Regions from separate parts of the Aureimonas sp. OT7 genome, predicted to be linked through region 1. Evidence: riboswitches for the same ligand, from Rfam matches in the RefSeq annotation. Region 1 holds a riboswitch; each other region holds the start of a gene.
The links. Region 1 has a riboswitch for cobalamin ahead of IGS74_RS11405 (ribonucleoside-diphosphate reductase subunit alpha). Riboswitches for the same ligand answer to the same signal wherever they lie in the genome.
Positions count from the first base shown of each region.

Region 1 (4,791 bases):
TTTCGTAGCGCCCCCGCTCGGCGGCCAGGTCGCTGGAGGCGGCGATGGCGTGCCAGGAGATCAGTTCCATGCTCTCGTCGGCAAACCGCACCGCCGCCTTGCTGGCATAGGGAATGCGCAACGCCTGCAACGCATCCTGGAAACCCATGAGGCCGAGGCCGACAGGGCGGTGCCGCAGGTTCGAGCGGCGTGCTTCCGGAATGGTGTAGAAGTTGATGTCGATCACATTGTCCAGCATCCGCATCGCCGTGCGCACCGTGTCGGCGACACGGTCCGCATCGAGCCCGTCGTCGGACAGGTGCGCGACGAGGTTGACCGAGCCGAGGTTGCAGACCGCCACTTCGTCGGCGGATGTGTTGAGGGTAATCTCCGTGCACAGGTTGGACGAATGGATGGTACCGGCATGGCGTTGCGGCGAGCGGATGTTGCACGCGTCCTTGAAGGTGATCCAGGGATGCCCCGTCTCGAACAGCATGGTCAGCATCCGCCGCCACAGATCGACGGCACGGACCTTGCGATGCACACGCACGCGGCCGCCTGCGGCATCCCGTTCAGCGGCCTCGTAGGCCGCCTTGAAGTCCGCGCCGTACAGATCGTGCAGGTGCGGCACCTCGTCCGGGGAAAACAAGGTCCATTCAGCGTCAGCCTCGACTCGCTCCATGAACAGGTCGGGCACCCAGTTGGCGGTATTCATATCGTGTGTCCGGCGGCGGTCGTCGCCGGTGTTCTTCCGCAGGTCGAGGAATTCCTCGATGTCGACATGCCATGTTTCCAGATAGGCGCAGACCGCGCCCTTGCGCTTGCCGCCCTGGTTGACGGCGATAGCGGTATCGTTGGCCACCTTCAGGAAAGGCACCACGCCCTGGCTTTTGCCGTTGGTGCCGCGGATATGCGCACCAAGACCCCGCACCGGCGTCCAGTCGTTGCCGAGGCCGCCGGAATACTTGGCCAGAAGGGCGTTATCCCGCACCGACTTGAAGATCTGGCTGAGATCGTCACCGATGGTGGTGAGGAAACAGGACGACAATTGCGGGCGCGGCGTGCCCGAATTGAACAGCGTCGGCGTCGACGCCATGAAGCGGAAGCTGGACAGAAGCTCGTAGAACTCGATGGCGCGCGCTTCCCGGTCCGTTTCGCGGACTGAAAGGCCCATGGCCACCCGCATGAAGAAGGCCTGCGGCAGCTCGAAGCGGGTACCGTTGCTGTGCAGGAGATACCGGTCGTACAGGGTCTGCAGCCCAAGAAACTGGAACTGCCGGTCGCGTTCCGGCTTCAGGGACGCACCGAGAACGGCGATATCGAAGCGCGCGAGCTCGGGGTCGATGAGCTGTTCCGCGACACCGCGGGCGAGGTAGCGCGAAAAGTAATCCGTATAGGCGTCCTGCATGTCGGCGGCAGTGGCGTTGGTCGGCACGCCCCTGACGAAGCTGAGCGCCTCGGCCCGGAGCTTGTCCATCAACAGGCGTGCGCTGGCGAAGGCATAGTCCGGATCGGTCTCGACAAGCGCCCGCGCCGCCAGGATCGGGGCGTCGGACAGCTCCTCGCGCGAGATGCCATCGTAAAGGTTGCGTTTGGTTTCGCGGACGATCAGCGCCGCATCCGCACCGGGCAACCCATCGACCGCCTCGGCCACGACGGCCGCCAGGCGGTCCATGTCGAGCGGCGTGGCGCCGCCATCCGGCTCGCGCACCACGATCGCCGGTGCGGCAGGCGCGGCCTGCGTTTCCAACCGCGCCCTGGCGCGCTCCTCCCGGTACAGGACATAGGCGCGGGCCACCTTGTGATGGCCGCCGCGCATCAGCGCCAGCTCGACCTGGTCCTGCACGTCCTCGATATGGATGACATGGTCACGGCCGGCGCGGCGCTGCACGGCCGAGGCAACCTGATCCGTCAGATCGTCGACGATGTCGTGCACGCGCGACGAACCGGCGGCCTCCCGGCCCTCGACGGCCAGGAAAGCCTTGGTGACGGCGATGCTGATCTTGCCGGCATCGAAGACGTCGCTCTGGCCGTTGCGCTTGACGACGCGCAGGGGACTGGCCTGCGCCTCCGAGGCCGGACGGACTGTCGGGAATTCTGCGGAAAGTGACATCGGCTGTTCCTGTCGAAGAGGATGGACAGGCCAGGCGGACACGTGCTGCATACCGGCGCCGCGAGACGCCGGGCAAGCTACACGATCCGCCGGGACACCCCGCCCAGGGAAAGGTTCATCGACACGGCAGGTCTCCTGGCTCACGGGTCGTCGCCGGCACCCGGCCTTCCCGGAGCCAGGCTCCAGTGGCGCGATTGGGTGCGGGCTACCCGTCTACAGTTGCGGGGACAGCTTCGGACTAACCATTTGAGCGGCGAACCGAATTCCCTCTTAGCTTCCATATCTTGTGTCTATGGAAGACCGTGACCACAACAGATTGTTTTACGCGGTCGCGGGTGTCAACCCGCCTTCGTCGGTTTTCCACCGCGCCGAAGCGTTCGGGAAAATTCTCGATTGTGGTTCAGCCCGTGCTGCGGCATTCAGGGCATCGTTGCAACAAACACCTGGTTCCGATGCCCATTTCCCAAAAGCAGTTCTATGCCCGCACATTCGCTTTCCTGGCGGCCGCGCTGCTTCTGCTTCTGGCGATCGTTGGCGGTTCGATGTATTTGACCCGGCTGACCCAGCAGAATTTCGATAAAGTCGTCATGACACGCGCGGTGCGGAGCGCGGCAGCTGACCTTTTGTCCCGCATCGTCGATGCCGAAACCGGCCAGCGCGGATATCTCCTGACACGTGACCAGCGTTACCTCGAGCCGTATCGCGAGCAGATCGGGTCCATCGCGCCCAGGGTCGAACGGCTGCAGGTGGCGATGGACGAGATGATGGGCGGCCGCGCGGACTTGTCGGAACTGAGCCAGCGTGTGACGGCCAAGACGGCGGAACTGGATTCCACCGTTTCGCTTGCGCTCAGCGGCCAGTATGACGCGGCCGTCGCAGAGGTGGCCGGCGGCGCCGGGCTCGCCCTCATGGACGAGATCCGAGGCCAGCTCGGCATGATTCTCGACCAGGCGGAAGCGCAATTGCAGGCCGGCATAGAGCGGCAGGAGAACATCGGGTCCACCTTGCGCCACGTCACGGTGATCGGCGCCATCGCCATCATCCTGATGGCCGCCGCCGCCGCCTGGACCATCCTGCGCTATACGCGGGAAGTCGCCGAGGCCCGCGCCGAAATCGAGGCCGCAAACACGGCTCTGGAAGCCCGCGTCCAAGAGCGCACCACCGACCTCATCAAGGCGAACGAGGAGATTCAGCGCTTCGCCTACATTGTGACGCATGATCTGCGCGCGCCGCTTGTGAACATCATGGGCTTCACCAGCGAACTGGAGGCGACGTTTTCGCCGGTGCGGGACTACATGGCCAGCCTGCCGCCAAGCGAGGAACCGCTGCGCCGCCATGCCGAGGAGGCGATCAACCAGGAGGTTCCCGAGGCCATCTCATTCATCCGCTCGTCGACCCGCAAGATGGACGGCCTCATCAACGCCATCCTGAAGATATCGCGGGAAGGGCGGCGCAGCCTGAAGCCGGAAAGGGTGGACCTTCGAGCCCTGGTGGAGACGGCGACGAATGCCGTGCACCATCAGGGTGCCGAGAACAACGGTGAGATCGAAACCGATGTCAAGGCGACGTCCATCGTCACCGACCGCCTGTCGCTTGATCAGATGCTGGGGAATCTGCTTGATAACGCAATCAAGTACCGCGAGCCGTCGCGTCCCTTGCGGATATCCGTCCGTACACGGAATGATTCCTACGGCCGCGTCGTCATTGAGGTCGAGGACAATGGACGGGGCATTTCGCCGGCTGACAATGAACGGGTGTTCGAGCTCTTCCGACGGTCGGGAAAACAGGATACTGCGGGTGAGGGGATCGGGTTGGCGCATGTGCGGACGCTGGCCCGCAACCTGGGCGGCGACATCGGCCTCAAATCTGAACTCGGCAAGGGCTCGACCTTCACGCTCGTCCTGCCGGCCAATCTTTTGAACGTGAAGCGGAGCATTGAATCGTGAGCAGGACCGCAAAGCCTGTCCAGATCGTCATGATCGAGGACGACGAGGGCCACGCACGGCTGATCGAAAAGAACATCCGTCGTGCCGGCGTCAACAACGAGATCCTGCCCTTCGGCAACGGCACGGACGCGTTGGCGTTCCTGTTCGGTGCGGATGGCTCGGGCGAGGACAGTGCCGGACGGCACCTCCTGATCCTTCTCGACCTGAACCTGCCGGACATGGGCGGGGTGGACATCCTGGAGAAAGTGAAGGCCAACCCGCATACCAAGCTCTCGCCCGTCATCGTCCTGACGACGACCGACGACAGCCGCGAGATCCAGCGCTGCTATGATCTCGGCGCCAATGTCTACATCACCAAGCCGGTGGACTACGAAGGCTTCGCCAATGCCATCCGGCAGCTTGGCCTGTTCTTCTCGGTGATGCAGGTGCCGGAAACGGAATGACGATGGCCGGGGGCGCGATCCAGCCGGGCGCAGCCGGTGTCACAGTTCTGTACGTCGACGACGACGTCGTGGCCGGCCGCCTTGCCCAGCGCATGTTGAGCCGCCATGGCATATCAGTGGTGCATGCGCCCGATGCCGTCACCGGCCTGCAACTCCTCAACGATCGCGACTTTTCCGCGGTCATCCTGGATCACGACCTCGGCTCCGGGTCCGGCCTCGATATCCTGAGCGACATGAGCGCCATGGAGAACGCGCCGCCGGCAGTCTACGTGACGGCATCGACCGAGTTGTCCATCGCCGTGGACGCGCT
Region 1 is NZ_CP062167.1:2,384,108-2,388,898, forward strand. Features, by position in the region: gene IGS74_RS11405 (ribonucleoside-diphosphate reductase subunit alpha) at 1-2,092, opposite strand, end outside; cobalamin riboswitch at 2,200-2,412, opposite strand; gene IGS74_RS11410 (CHASE3 domain-containing protein) at 2,545-4,038, shown strand; gene IGS74_RS11415 (response regulator) at 4,068-4,481, shown strand; gene IGS74_RS11420 (histidine kinase dimerization/phosphoacceptor domain -containing protein) at 4,478-4,791, shown strand, end outside.

Region 2 (4,791 bases), 990 kb from region 1:
CATGTCCCCGACCACGGACGAGGAGGCAGCGTTTATCGAGTTCGCCACCGACATCATCCAGTTCAGGCGGGGCATGATCGAGGAACGCCTGATCTGCGGCGATGCCGAGGTGAGCGATGATCAGGCCATGGGCATCGTGGAGGACGTGAACGACGGTATCGACCTCCACGACAAGACGCTGGAGCCATTTACGCGGGCGCAGTCCCTGATCATCGGAGCGCTCTCGAGATTGTATCCCCTGCCCTGTCGCTGATGTCTGACTGAGGTTTTCGTCTGGAGCGGAGCTCGGCCCGGAAGACGCTACGCTGACAGTTCCTTTCGGACGATCTCCGCGCCCGCGCTAAGCGCCCGAAGCTTGCCGCTGGCGGTCTGCCGAGACAGAGGGGCCATACCACAATTGGTGCAAGGGTAGAGTTTATCGGCATCGACGAATTTGAGGGCCTTGCGGAGAGTTCCCGCGACTTCCTCCGGCGTTTCCACTGCCTCACAGGCCACGTCGATGGCGCCCACCATCACCTTCTTGCCCCGCAGAATCTCAAGAAGATCCATCGGCACATGCGAGTTGTGGCATTCGAGCGAGATCAGGTCGATGCTGGATTGCTGCAATTTGGGAAACGACTCCTCATATTGCCGCCATTCCGAGCCGAGCGTCTTCTTCCAATCGGTATTGGCCTTGATCCCGTAGCCGTAGCAGATGTGCACGGCCGTCTCGCATGTCAGGCCTTCCACCGCCCGCTCCAGGGCGGCAATGCCCCAATCGTTGACCTCGTCGAAGAAAACGTTGAATGCCGGCTCGTCGAACTGGACGATGTCGACGCCCGCGGCCTGAAGTTCCCGCGCCTCTTCGTTGAGGATCGCGGCAAACTCCCAGGCCAGCTTTTCGCGGCTCCTGTAGTGTGCGTCGTAAAGCGTATCGATCATGGTCATCGGACCTGGCAGGGCCCATTTGATCGGCTGTGTCGTATAGCGCCTGAGAAACCTGGCGTCGTCGACAAACACGGACCTGGGGCGCGACACCGCGTCGACGACGGTCGGCACGCTCGCGTCATAACGGTTGCGTATTCTGACGGTCTCGCGCTTCTCGAAGTCGACACCATCGAGATGCTCTACGAACGTCGTGACGAAATGCTGACGGGTCTGCTCGCCATCGCTGACGATGTCGATTCCGGCCTGCTGCTGGTCGGCCAGCGACAGGCGCAGCGCGTCCTGTTTCCCTTCCGCCAAATCCTGATCGTGCAACCTCCAGGGTGACCAGAGTTTCTGAGGTTGCGCGAGCCAGGACGGCTTGGGGAGGCTGCCGGCGGTGGATGTGGGTAGAAGCTTTTTCACGATGCGGGGCTTTCGATCTCGGGACATTAGGCTGCGTTGCCGAAGGACCATTCCTCAAGAGCGGTCCGGTGCGGTTTGATGAGGGTGTCTTCGATGAATTTGCCCTGCTCCAGGGCCAGGCGGCTGCGCTCTTCCCGATCGTAGACGATACGGGTCAGGGAATAGTCGTGATGGTTCAGGCTGGGCCGATAGATTGCCCCCGCGGCGGCATTGGCATTGTAGATTTCGGGACGGTAGATGCGCTGGAACGTCTCCATCGTGCTGATCGTCCCGATCAGTTCCAGATTGGAGTAGTCGGAAAGCAGATCGCCAATGAAGTAGAAGGCCAGCGGCGCGACGCTTCCCGCCGGCATGAAGTAGCGAACCTCCATGCCCATCTTGCCGAAGTACAGATCCGTCAGCGAGCGCTTGTCCTGCCGATACTCGACCCCCATGACGGGATGGCGATTGTCGGTCCGATGGTATGTCCTGCCGGTGGACACGCTGATGCAGATGACGGGCGGCTTGCTGAAATGCGTACGGTACGTCTCGGAACGCAGGAAGCTCGTGAACATACGCCCGTGCAGGTCGCCGAAATCGGTCGGAATGCTGAAGTCCGATCGACCCCTGTTATGCTCCGGCAGCGCCACGCTAAAGTCGAAATCCCGCAGATAGGATGAGAAGTTGTTGCCTACGATTCCGTCGACGGGCCGGCCGGCCTTGCGATCGACGATGGTCGTCTTGAGGACTTCGATCAGGGGGAAGGCATCCCCCGCGCCCAGCGTGCCGAGGGTCAACGCAACGGATACGATCTCCAGCTCGACCGAATAGCGATCGCCCCCTGGATTGTCCCACCCGGCCAGTGCGTTGAACCGACCGTCGATCATCCGCAGTGCCCTGCGCAGATTTTCCTGGCGGTTATCGCCTCTCGCCAGATTGGCGAAGTTGGTGGTGATGCGCGTGCCTTCCGAGGGGACGTAGTCCTCGTTGAAAGGGACGCTCCTGACGGAGAAATTGAACTTCTGAGACATGCTGTGCCCCGTTCGATCTGGGGGCATGGGTCAGCAGACGCATAGCATGAGGGGCCGCGACGATGCGGCTTCCGCTACGGCACACTGGGACACCCCGCCCGTGGACGTTGTTTTGCTGAAGGCAGGTCTCCTGGCTTGCGGCTCACCACTTGCGTCCGTCTTCCCAGGCAGAACCCAGTGACATGCTGGACGCAAGCTCACCGCTTACAGTTGCGGGGGCAGCGCCGGACTTTCCGCATGGACGGATCACCGGCTTCCCTCTTAGCTCCGGCGCGTCGCAGGCGACGACCGGAGACCTTAAGCCTGGCAAGCCTGCTGCATCGGGCTGATAGAGTCAAGTGGATATAAGGATATCCTTATATCCTGGCGTCACCATGATCCTGTTCGGCCAGACTCCTTCGCCCTCACGAGTAGGAGGCAGCACGTTCGGACGCCGGCGCTTCGACGGACTCCACCGTCAGGCGATGGGTCCGCCCGTCCCGGGCCGTCCAGTTGATGGACTGCCCGGCCGACAGGCCGATCAATGCCACGCCGATCGGCGTCAGGATCGAGACCTTGCCTTCTGCGATGTCCGCTTCGCCCGGGAACACGAGCGTGACATGCCGATCCTCGCCGAGGTCACTCGTAAACCGAAGGGACGAGCCCATGCGCACGACATTTGCGGGCAGCCGGCCATCCTCGACCATCTTTGCACGATCCAGTTCCGCAAGCAGTTCCTCGGCCACGGCCGGGTTGCGCTCGGCAAGGGTATCGGCCAGCCGCCAGAGCCGCTCGCTGTCGGTACGCGTCACGGTGATTGCCGGCTTGCGGTTCTGCCTGGTTGCCCGAGCCATCTGAATGCCCTCATGTCTGGCGCACGCGCGCAGAGGCGACGCGGCGCTTGTTATCTAAATCCGGGATTGCTGGTGTCGCTGCCGGCCCGATGTCCGCAGTGGTCGGAAACTGGCCTGTGCCCCACGACCGGGACGCGACAGGCCCTGGCCGGGGGTCAGATGCCCGCGATGGGGCACACCCTGAAAAATGCCAAGAGGGGGTGGTCGGTCGTCAACATGCCATAGACCTGGGCTCTAGCCCGCCTGAAGTCAAGCGAGAGCCCCCCTTCATCATTTTTGCAGAACTTGAGCATGGCGATTGACTTTTCGCTATGGCGCGTCCATATAGAGGCAGTGCAGCGCGTCCCCGAGAGGTTGATGCGCTCATGATTTTGGTGTTTCGTCCGACCACGGATGTACTGGCGAGTTGAGTCACCGAGATCGCACATCTCTGCAGAGAGCGCCGGAGCCGTTGGGTGAGATCCCCAGCGGCTTTTTCGTGTCCGGCCGCTTCGGGCCCGGCCGCCGGCAGTGGTTTTTGACCGCATGCCGGCGCCCGGCAAGCAGCCTCAACCCGCTGCGATCGCCTTGAGTATGTCGTCGCTCGATTGGCCGGTCAGATCCTTCGACAATTCGCCGATCAAAGCCTCCTTCAGCTTGGCGTGATAATGCTTTCGCATCTCGCCAAGCGCCCGGGGAGCGGCAATGATGATGAGGCTCTTGAGCTTGCCCGTCACGGCCCTGTCGTTCAGCTTGGCGACCACTCCGGCTACGAAGCCGTCCTCGTCCTGCGTATTGTCGTCGGGGTTCGCGGAACTGCTGGCGTGGCCGACACCGCCGCTCTTGTTATCGGTATCGATGTCGCCCGTGGCCACCGGCTTCAATTTGGGGTTCTGCTCGTCTCCCGTATTCTGGAAGAAGCTCAACTTCGCTCCATCGACCACCGCAACCATCGTGTCTTTGGGAATTCGCATTCTCATCTCCATCCTTGGACCAGACAGAAACGCGTTGACGTCCAGAACGCTCCCAAAATGAACCAATCGCCGTCTGCGGCCTTATAAGGGCACATCGGAATGTTCGACGCTTACGGCAGGAGAAATCGGATATGGACAAGAACCGTTTTGAAGGCACCGCCAAGGAATTCGGCGGCAAGGTTCAGGGCGCGTTTGGCGATGCGGTCGGATCGGACCGCCAATCGGCGGAAGGCCGGGTACGCGAGACCGAGGGCAAGGCACAGAACCTCTACGGACAGGGCCGTGACGCCGTCCGCGACGCGGCCGACGAAGCCTCGCGCTATGCATCGGACATTTACGAGAACGCCGGCGCTTACGCGCATGAAGGCCAGAAGGTCGTGCGACGCCAGGTTCAGGACCGTCCCCTGTCGTCCCTGCTGGTTGCCGGTCTCATCGGCTTTGCCATCGGCATCACCATGCGCGATCGCGGCTGAGAAATCACACGCCAAGGCAATGGCCCGCCGCACACCGCGACGGGCCTTTTTGCATTCTTTATCGAATGAACTCCTGGCGAAGCGGCGAGACCGCGAGCGCATGGGATGAGAAGCCCTCGTACAGCGCCAGCGTGTGCGCGTGTTTGGCCAGCAGCGGAAAGCCCGCCGCGGTCACGTAGCCGACGGAGCTGCG
Region 2 is NZ_CP062167.1:3,370,519-3,375,309, forward strand. Features, by position in the region: gene IGS74_RS16150 (hypothetical protein) at 1-253, shown strand, start outside; gene IGS74_RS16155 (methionine synthase) at 301-1,329, opposite strand; gene IGS74_RS16160 (DUF1852 domain-containing protein) at 1,356-2,339, opposite strand; cobalamin riboswitch at 2,442-2,654, opposite strand; gene rnk (nucleoside diphosphate kinase regulator) at 2,744-3,172, opposite strand; gene IGS74_RS16170 (host attachment protein) at 3,721-4,125, opposite strand; gene IGS74_RS16175 (CsbD family protein) at 4,257-4,598, shown strand; gene hisD (histidinol dehydrogenase) at 4,657-4,791, opposite strand, start outside.
Region 2: another riboswitch for cobalamin. It lies ahead of IGS74_RS16160 (DUF1852 domain-containing protein); the one in region 1 lies ahead of IGS74_RS11405 (ribonucleoside-diphosphate reductase subunit alpha).

Region 3 (4,791 bases), 460 kb from region 1:
GAGGTGAGAGCGTTGAACAATTGCGAGCCGGCAATGCCCGCAAGAACCATCTGCGCCGGCCCGCCGCCCGCCGCACGGGCAAGGGCGGCGACCATAAGGAACGCCAGCGCCGCCCCCGCGAAAGCCCCGGCCGAAAGGCCGATGGCGCCAGCCCCGACTCCCATGATCGTCACCGCGACGGCGCCGGTGGAAGCGCCCGCCGAAACACCCAGAAGATAGGGGTCTGCCAAGGCGTTGCGCACCAAAGATTGCAGGACCACGCCGGCCAGCGCCAACCCGGCACCGCATGCCGCGGCAACCAGCGTGCGTGGCATGCGGTAGTTCCAGACTATACCGGAATCGATGGCGTCCACCGCATGGGCGGCGCCGAAAAGCTTGTTGGCGAGGACGGAGCCGACAAGCGACGGCGGCAAGGGCGTTTCACCGATGATTATACCGGCAAGGATCGCCGCCGTCAGGATCGCGACGCCCGCGCCCGCCCAGGCAATGGGCGTCGCGGGCCGCGCCCTTGCGATACCGGCTGCCGTCACCGTGCGTCGAGCTTGGACAAGGCGTCGGCAAGGGTTTCCAGTGCCGCGATGTTGCGGATGGAAGGGTCCATCGCATGCGCGTCCAGCACGACGATACGATCGTTGCGGACCGCGTCCATCTGGCTGGCAACCGGGTCGGTGCGCAGGAACTCCAGCTTCTTCTCGTAGTCGTCGGCCTCGAAGCGGCGCCGGTCCATGCTGGCCACCACGATGATGGATGGGTCGGCGCGGGCGATGGTTTCCCAGCTTACGAGGGGCCACTCCTCGTCGCTTTCGATGATATTGCGCAGCCCAAGCGCATCCATCATCGTTGCGGGAGGCCCCTTGCTTCCGGCAACGAACGGATCCCCCGAAAGCTCGGGAGAGGAGAACCAGAACATGGCGCTGACATCGTCCATCCCCAGCGCCTGTGCCGTCTCGATGGCCGTGCTTTCCCGGTTGCGCAGGTCGGCCACCAGGGCCCGGCCGCGCTCGGGTACGGCAAGAATGTCGGCGAGCTCCGTAATGCCCTGGTAGAGAGTGTCCATGGAATACATGGCGGTCCGCGTTCCATCGGAGCCCGCGGTGTTGTCCTTGCCGACGCAGTCGGACGGCAGGATATAGGTGGGAATGCCAAGATCGGAGAATTGCTCGCGAGTCGCTACGATGCCCTGAGGGCCGACATGCCATTCATATTGCGCGGCAACCAGCCCCGGACGTTTGGCGACGACGCTTTCGAAGCTCGGATCGTTGTCGGCAAGGCGCTCGATTCCGGCGTTTGCCTCCTCGAATTGCGGAAGGACGTCGGTGAACCAGACTGCCGTGCCGGCAACCTTCTCCTGCAAGTCGAGCGAATAAAGAATCTCGGTGACGGCCTGGCCGACGGCGACGACGCTGTCCGGCACGGCCTCGAACCGGATATCGACACCGCAGTTTTGCAGCGTCAGCGGATAGGTCGTTTGCGCCGTAGCCTGGGCAGAGAAGCCCAGGCACGCCGCCAATGCGAGCGAGGAGATGAAAGTCCGGGCGCGGGCCCGATTGAAATTCGCCATGTCGACACCTTCCTGGGCAACCCCGCCCAGTTCGCGTTGCTGTTCGTGCCGGCAGGTCTCCTGACTGGCGGGTCGAAGCTTGCGCGGCCTTCCCGGGGGATCCCCAGTGACGAAATCGCGCGGCGCTCACCGCCTACAGTTGCGGGGGCAGTTCCGTTTGGCCGGCCTTGAGGCCAGCTACGGATTCCCTTTCAATTCCTTGCGGAAACCGGCACCGATGTCGCTACCAGACGGCGCGGGCCTTCACAACCGCAATGCTGGCTGCGGCTCAAAGCCTGTGCCATCGGTCCGTTGCGGCGGCGTCGGTATCGCGGGCCTCTACCCATGCGCCTACGCTGCCATCCACGAGATGCTCGCGTTTCCAGAACGGCGCCTCGGTCTTCATGAAATCCATGATGCAGGACGCGGCCTCGAAGGCGGCTTGCCGATGCTGCGAAGCGCAGGCAACGAAGACGATCTCCTCGCCGGGCAGAATCATGCCGAAGCGATGGATGATGGCCCAGCCGGCCAGCGGCCAGCGTGCGGCGACGGATTCGGCGATCTTGCCGATCTGCCCTTCTGCCATGCCCGGGTAGTGCTCTATCTCGAGCGCGGCGAGGCGCCCGGCTTCGTCGCGGCAGTATCCGGTAAAGCTGACCAGCGCGCCGAACGAGCCGTCGGAGGGCAGCGTGGACGCCGCTTGCGCGAAATCGATGCGCTCGGCCTGGACGCGGACGAGTGCCATGTCATCCCCCCGTCATCGGCGGGAAGAACGCGACTTCCCGAACGCGGGCCAGCGGCGCATCGTGCCGTGCATGCTCATGATCTAGCGCGACACGCACGAGCTGGGGCGTCTTCAGGGCCTGCGCATAATTTTCGCCGCGGCCTTCCAGCCAGCGTATCAGGTCGGCCACGGTGCCGATGTCGGCCGGCAGGGAAACATCCTCGCCGGCAAGGCCGATGCGCTCCCGGATGGATGCGAAATAGGCGAGTTTCATGGCGCGACCTCCCGGTCAGACGTCGATATGGCGCAGGCCCGCTCGGAAATAATCATAGCCGGTATAAAGGGTGATCAGCGCCGCGATCCAGAGGAAGAATATGCCGAGTTCCGTGACATAGGGGAAAATCTGGTCTCCGGCCGGGCCCGCCAGCAGGAAGGCGATGGCCACCATCTGCGCCGCCGTCTTCCACTTGGCCAGCCGCGTCACCGGAACGCTCACCTTCAGCTCGGCCAGGTATTCGCGCAGGCCGGATACGAGGATTTCCCGGCACAGGATCACGATGGCGGCCCAGATGCTCCAGCCGGCAATGGTGCCGTCGGCCGCCAGAACCAGAAGCGCGGCCGCCACGAGAAGCTTGTCGGCGATGGGGTCCAGCATGCGGCCGATGGTCGAGGTCTGTTGCCATGCGCGCGCCAGATAGCCGTCGAGCCAGTCGGTGAGGCTGGCCGTGGCGAACAGGAAGACAGCCCACCAGCGCGCCGTGTCGGACCCGTGCAGCCGCCCCTCCACGAAGAAGCACAGGACGACCAGCGGCACCGCGATGATGCGCGCATACGTCAGGATGTTCGGCAGGTTGAGTGCCTTGGATGCCATGGTTACCGTCCGCAGTTCGTTGGCCCTTTGAACCGCTCGTGGGGCCATACGTCAAGGCATGGAAGTCGATCTTCAGCCGCCGTTGAAATGATCGTAGACCAGCCGCGCCATGGCCTCTGAAATGCCGTCCACCTTGCGCAGGTCGCTCAGGGCCGCGCGGGAGACGGCCTTGGCCGTTCCGAAATGCTGCAGCAGGGCGCGTTTGCGCGCCGGCCCGATCCCGGCGATCTCGTCGAGCGGGTTGCGCGTCAATTCCTTGGAGCGGCGCGCGCGGTGGGTGCCTATGGCGAAGCGGTGCGCTTCGTCCCGCAGGCGCTGAACGAAATACAGGACTGGATCGCGCGGGGGCAGGGTGAAGCTTTCCCGACCCGGTATGACGAAGCGTTCACGCCCGGCGTCACGGTCCACGCCCTTGGCGACGCCGATGGTGGTGACCTTGTCGGCGATGCCGAGCCCCTCCAGGATTTCGCGGACCGCCGCAACCTGGCCCTTGCCGCCATCGATGAGGACAAGGTCCGGCCAGGCGGGCATGTCCGCCTCCGCGGCGCTTTCGGGGTCTTCGGGCGGGGCGACCGGGCCCGCTTCGCCGTGATCCTTGATGAGCCTTGCGAAACGCCGCGACATCACCTCGCGCATCATGCCGAAATCGTCTCCCGGCGTAATCTCGGTCGAGCGGATGTTGAACTTGCGATACTGGTTCTTGGCAAAGCCGTCCGGCCCTGCCACGACCATCGCGCCGACAGCCTGGTTGCCCATGATGTGGGAATTGTCGAACACTTCGATGCGGCGCGGCGTGTAGGCGAGCTTGAACGTCTCGCGCAGGCCTTCCAGAAGGCGCCCCTGCGTCGACGTCTCGGCAAGGCGACGGCCCAGCGCTTCCCGGGCGTTGGCGGCGGCATGGTCGACGAGGTCGCGTTTGGAGCCGCGCGCCGGTACTCTTATGCGCACGCGCCGGCCGGCGCGCGCCGACAGGGCGTCGGCCAGCAGATCCTGCTCTTCCACCTCGATGGGCAGCATCACCTGCGCCGCCGGAGGCTTGTCGTCGTAAAACTGCGCCACGAACGCGGACAGCACCTCCGCCGGTTCGATACTCGGATCGGCCTTCGGGAAATAGGCGCGGTTTCCCCAGTTCTGTCCCGTGCGGAAGAAGAAGACCTGGATACAGGTCAGGCCGCCTTCCTGGTGCATGGCGAACACGTCGGCCTCGTCGACGCCTTGCGGGTTGATCCCCTGGTGGCTCTGGATGTGGGACAGGGCCGACAGGCGGTCGCGGTAGATGGCCGCGCGCTCGAAATCCAGGTCGGCGGACGCATCCTGCATCGCCGAGGCAAGGGATTGGCGAACCTGGGTCGAACGCCCGGATAGAAAGTCCTTCGTCTCGTCGACGAGGCGCGCGTAGTCGCTAAGCGAGATTTCCCCCGTGCAGGGGCCTGAGCAACGCTTGATCTGGAACAGCAGGCACGGGCGGGTGCGCGTCTGGTAGACGCTGTCGGTGCATGTCCGCAAAAGAAAGGCGCGCTGCAGCGCGTTGACCGTGCGCCCAACCGCCCCCGCCGACGCGAAGGGCCCGAAATACTGGCCCTTGCGCGCGCGCGCTCCCCGGTGCTTCAGGATGGCGGGTGCCTCGTGATCGGCCGGTACGAGTATGTACGGAAA
Region 3 is NZ_CP062167.1:2,839,124-2,843,914, reverse strand. Features, by position in the region: gene IGS74_RS20300 (iron ABC transporter permease) at 1-488, opposite strand, end outside; gene IGS74_RS20295 (ABC transporter substrate-binding protein) at 527-1,561, opposite strand; cobalamin riboswitch at 1,594-1,789, opposite strand; gene IGS74_RS13570 (molybdenum cofactor biosynthesis protein MoaE) at 1,830-2,285, opposite strand; gene moaD (molybdopterin converting factor subunit 1) at 2,287-2,538, opposite strand; gene pgsA (CDP-diacylglycerol--glycerol-3-phosphate 3-phosphatidyltransferase) at 2,554-3,135, opposite strand; gene uvrC (excinuclease ABC subunit UvrC) at 3,208-4,791, opposite strand, start outside.
Region 3: another riboswitch for cobalamin. It lies ahead of IGS74_RS20295 (ABC transporter substrate-binding protein); the one in region 1 lies ahead of IGS74_RS11405 (ribonucleoside-diphosphate reductase subunit alpha).

Region 4 (4,791 bases), 210 kb from region 1:
CGGTCCGCGACAGATCGTAGGCCGCGGTGCCCCGCCATGTGGTGGCATCGGCGAAACGCTCGTTCATGTCGTGGCGCACCGCCCCGGTCAGGAACAGCGCGTCCGCGATACCGAGTTGGTACTGGCCGACCAGCCCGCTCTGGCCGGTGGAGCGGTCGAAGCTGGAGTATGCACCGTCCACTTCGGCGGATTCTTCCTCGTGCTCGGCAAGGAAGGTCAGCGTATGGTCCAGGCGCGCGGCCTCCTGCGCCAGGAAGACGTTGGATTGATAGTCCACCTTGGTCCGGTCGCCGACATAATCGTCGGTGCGGGACCTATCGGTGAAGTAGCGCAGCGTCGAATGGCTGCGGCTGATGCCGGCGACGTGCTGCCAGCGCCCGTCCAGCGTATCCAGCCGGGCCTGCACACGTCCGTACATCTGCCGGCCGCGTGTCGCGGCGTCCGCATCGGCCGGCAGGCCGTCGGCGAACCCATCCGCGTCGGCCCGATGGTCCGTCACGCGGCCCACCATGTCGAACCGCAGGTCCTGCGTGGCATCGAAGCCGAGTTTGGCGAAGCCCGTGACGTTGTCATAACCGTCGCGCTCAAGGTTGCCGCGCCACTCGGACGCGCTCGAGGCGCCGTCCGTGCGGTAGCCGCCGAGGCTGCCGAAAAAGTCGGCGCCGCCCGAAGCGCCGCCGATGGACAGGAGGCCGCTGGCCGTGCCCATGCTACCACCTTCCAGGCGTGCCGAAGCGGACGTCCGGCCCTCGCCCTTGCGGGTGACGATGTTGACGACGCCGCCGATGGCGTCGGACCCGTAGAGCGCACTCTGCGGACCGCGCAGCACCTCGATCCGCTCCACATCGTCGGCAAGCATGTTGGCGAAATCGTACTCGCCGCCACTGGCGGGATCGTTCACCTCGATGCCGTCGATGAGCACGAGCGTCTGGTTGCCCTCGGCGCCGCGCAGCCGAACCTGGGTCAGGCCGCCCACCGTGCCCGTGCGGCTCAGGCCCACCCCCGGCACGCTCCGCAACGCGTCGGCCACGAAGCGCACCTGCCGCCGCTCCAGTTCGGCCCTGTCGATGACGGTGACGGCGCTGCCGACGGCGCGCGCCGGCGTCGACGTCCGGTTGGCCGTGACGATGACGGGGTCCAGCGCGATCGCCGCCGGCAGCAAACTGATCTGTGCGCTGGCGGCGGACGAAATGGCGATAAGAGCCGAGCCTGTCAGGCAGGCAGCAAGGCGGATGGACAAGGCAACCTCGTTAACATCGTTTCCGGTTGCATCGAACGAGGTCCGGCCCTGTCGAGGCACCCCGCCCGACATGTTCGCGTGCAACCACGGCTGACGGCAGGTCTCCTGGCTCGCGGGTCCTTCCGCCGTGCCGCCTTCCCGGGGGCGCTGGCCCCAGTGGCATAATGGCAAGGCAGTCTCCGCCTACAGTTGCGGGGGCAGCCGCAGCATGGCCGGATGGCGCACTGCGTTCCCTTTGAAGCCCTTTCGGGGCACCGTCGCGCGGCACAATAGACACGGTACCGCGGCCTCACAAGCATCCACAGGATAAGGGATGGCTGACTTTCTGGTTGTGCTGCCGCAACGCAACTGTAACAAGGAGATGAGGGGCCGGTCCGGTCAGCGCGGAGTGCAAGGATGGCGCATAGTTTTCGGCAAGACCGTCCGACGGGGCGTGACGGACCGAGAATCCTGATCTACAGCCACGACACGTTCGGCCTTGGCCATCTTCGGCGTTGCCGCGCCATCGCCAACCGGCTGGTCGGGTCGATGGATGACGCCTCAATCGTCATCATTTCCGGCTCTCCCATCATCGGCCGCTTCGACTTCGAGGACGGCGTCGATTACGTACGCGTGCCGGGCGTGGTCAAGCTGCCGAATGGCGGGTACACAACCTCCAATCTGCGCCTGTCGCTGGACGAGACCGTGCAGATCCGCCGCTCCGTCATCATGGCAACGGCGCGCAGCCTGAACCCCGACCTCCTGATCGTCGACAAGGAGCCCGCCGGCTTCCGCGACGAGTTGCTGCCGACGCTGGAGCACCTGAAGGCGACAGGCGCGCGCATCGTGCTGGGCCTGCGCGACGTCCTGGACGATGCCGCAGTGATCGTGCCCGAATGGGAGCGCAAGGGCGCGACCGAGGCGCTTTCTGCCTTCTACGACAACGTCTGGGTCTACGGCCTTCCCGAGATCCACGAGCCGCTGGCGCCCTTTTCCCTGCCCGAGCGGCTGCAAAACGAAATCATCTATACCGGCTATCTCCGGCGCGACCTGCCCCAGGTCTCCGCGACGGCGGCCTACCCATCCATCACCTGCAAACCCTATGTGCTCGTTACGACGGGCGGTGGCGGCGACGGCGAAGGGCTGATCGACTGGACCCTTTCGGCCTACGAGGCCGACCGGTCCCTGCCCCTTGGCGCGCTCATCGTCTTCGGCCCCTTCGTGCCGCCCGATCAGCGTGCCGCCTTCATGGAGCGCGTGGCCCGCCTGCCCGACGTGGAAGCGATCACCTTCGATTCCAGAATCGAGCACCTCATCGCCAACTCCGAAGGCATCATCGCCATGGGTGGCTACAACACGTTCTGCGAGATCCTGTCCTTCGACAAACGATCCGTGATCGTGCCGCGCCGCACGCCGCGCATGGAACAGACCATCCGCGCCGAGCGGGCCGCCGAGCTGGGCCTCATCACGTGCCTGGACGGTGCCGGGCTGGAAGACGGCGCCCACCGCAACCCGCATTTGATGGCAGAAGCCATCCGCGCCCTTCCCGGACGCCCGAAACCTTCGGAAAAGACCCTGCCAAGGCTGCTTGATGGACTGGATACAATCGACGCAACGGTGCGAGGCTGGTTCCCCAGCCCCTCGAAAGAAACGGCCCGAACCGCAAGCCGGTAGAATTGCCGTCGTCCTGAAGGGCTATCCCCGGCTTTCGGAAACCTTCATCGCACAGGAAATCCTGGGGCTGGAGCAACTGGGCTTTTGTCTGGATATCTGGTCGTTGCGGCGCCCGACGGACCGTGCGCGCCACCCGATGCACGAGCAGATCGCGGCGCCTGTCTACTACCTGCCGGAATATCTGAAGGACGATCCGCTGCGCGTCCTGCGCGGCGTACTGGCGCTGCCACGCCAGAAGGGCCTTGGCCGCTTCGTCCGCACGGCGCTTGCCGACCTGCGCCGAGATCCGAGCCCCAACCGGCTGCGGCGCATCGGCCAGGCGGCGGTTCTGGCTCGGGAACTATCGCCGCAGATCACGCAAATCTACGCGCATTTCCTGCACACGCCGGCTTCCGTCGCACGCTATGCGGCGCAGCTCCGGCAACTGCCCTTCAGCTTTTCCGCCCATGCCAAGGATATCTGGACGACGCCGGACTGGGAAAAGCGCGAAAAGATCGCCGACAGCATCTGGGGAACCACCTGTACGCGGCAGGGCCACGACGAACTCGTGCGCCTGTCGCCGGGCGGCGACAAGAACCGCGTGCGCCTCGTCTATCATGGGCTGGACCTTCGTCGCTTTCCGGCACCGCCCGTCCGCGATGGCGGCGGAAACGGACGGGACACCCCCGTCCGGCTGGTCAGCATCGGCCGCCTGGTGGCCAAGAAGGGTTATGACGATCTCCTGCAGGCGCTCGCCATGTTGCCCAGGGAGCTGGACTGGCGCCTGACGCAGATCGGTGGGGGCGATCTGGCGAAGCCGCTTGCCGAAACGGCGGAGCGGCTGGGCCTGGCCGGCCGGATCGACTGGTTGGGAGCGCGCCCCCAAGGGCAGGTCATCGAGGCGCTACGCGCGGCAGACCTGTTCGTGCTGGCGTGCCGCGAGGGCGACGGCGGAGACCGGGACGGCCTGCCCAACGTCTTGATGGAGGCGGCCACGCAGGGCCTGCCCATCCTGTCGACGGACTTTGCCGGCGTGCCTGAGTTCGTCACCGATGGTGTGGAGGGGCTGCTGGTGCCGCCTCGGGACCCGGCGGCGCTGGCCGAGGCGCTGGAGCGGCTGATCGGGCGGCCTGCGTTGCGACTGCAACTGGGGGCGGCGGCCCGTGCCCGTGTGACGGGCGACTTTTCCGCCGACGCCGGCATCGGCAGGATCGCCGCGCTTCTATCGCACGGCGATGTCGATCAGCGGGCGGAAACGCGGGTCAGATAGGCTTCGGCCAGACGAGCATTCTCGCACTCGTCGGCGCGGTGGTGGCCCGCCACGCAGGAGGCGGTCACCTCGGCGCGCATCGGCTCGTTGGCCACCAGGCTGGCAACGCTTTCCGGAGGCGATTTGAGGAAGAGAAGGCACAGGACGCCCGCGCCGATCGCCAGGCGGCAGCCTGTTTTCATTACCGTTGCAGAACCAGTCATCGTATCGTTTCGATCGCTCGGTGTTACTTGCGGCGGGCTATATGTCACCACTTTTTAACCATTGCAAGCCCCCGCGGCGACGGGGCCTTTCCGGGCCTGGTGCAGGCCCGGAAAGCGTTTTTAATCAAAGCTTTGCGCGTGCGACCAATACGGCGTCGATATCCGAGGCGGCATGCCTTTCCCGCAATCCCGGCCCTTTTTCGCCGTCATTGCTATTCACGATCCGGCCGCGCTGCACGCCGGGCCGCGCACCGACCTCATCCGTCCAGCGGCGCAGGTTGGTATAGGACTCCACACCCAGGAAACGGCCGGCCTTGTAGGCCTCGTTGTTCATCAGGGCGCCCAGCCACGGCCATGCCGCGATATCGGCGATGGTGTAGGAGTCGCCCCCCAGGTACCGCGCCTCGGCCAGCCGCCTGTCGGCGACATCCAGCAGCCGCTTGGTT
Region 4 is NZ_CP062167.1:2,591,849-2,596,639, forward strand. Features, by position in the region: gene IGS74_RS12395 (TonB-dependent receptor) at 1-1,240, opposite strand, end outside; cobalamin riboswitch at 1,318-1,514, opposite strand; gene IGS74_RS12400 (glycosyltransferase) at 1,637-2,893, shown strand; gene IGS74_RS12405 (glycosyltransferase family 4 protein) at 2,811-4,142, shown strand; gene IGS74_RS12410 (hypothetical protein) at 4,115-4,324, opposite strand; gene yghU (glutathione-dependent disulfide-bond oxidoreductase) at 4,470-4,791, opposite strand, start outside.
Region 4: another riboswitch for cobalamin. It lies ahead of IGS74_RS12395 (TonB-dependent receptor); the one in region 1 lies ahead of IGS74_RS11405 (ribonucleoside-diphosphate reductase subunit alpha).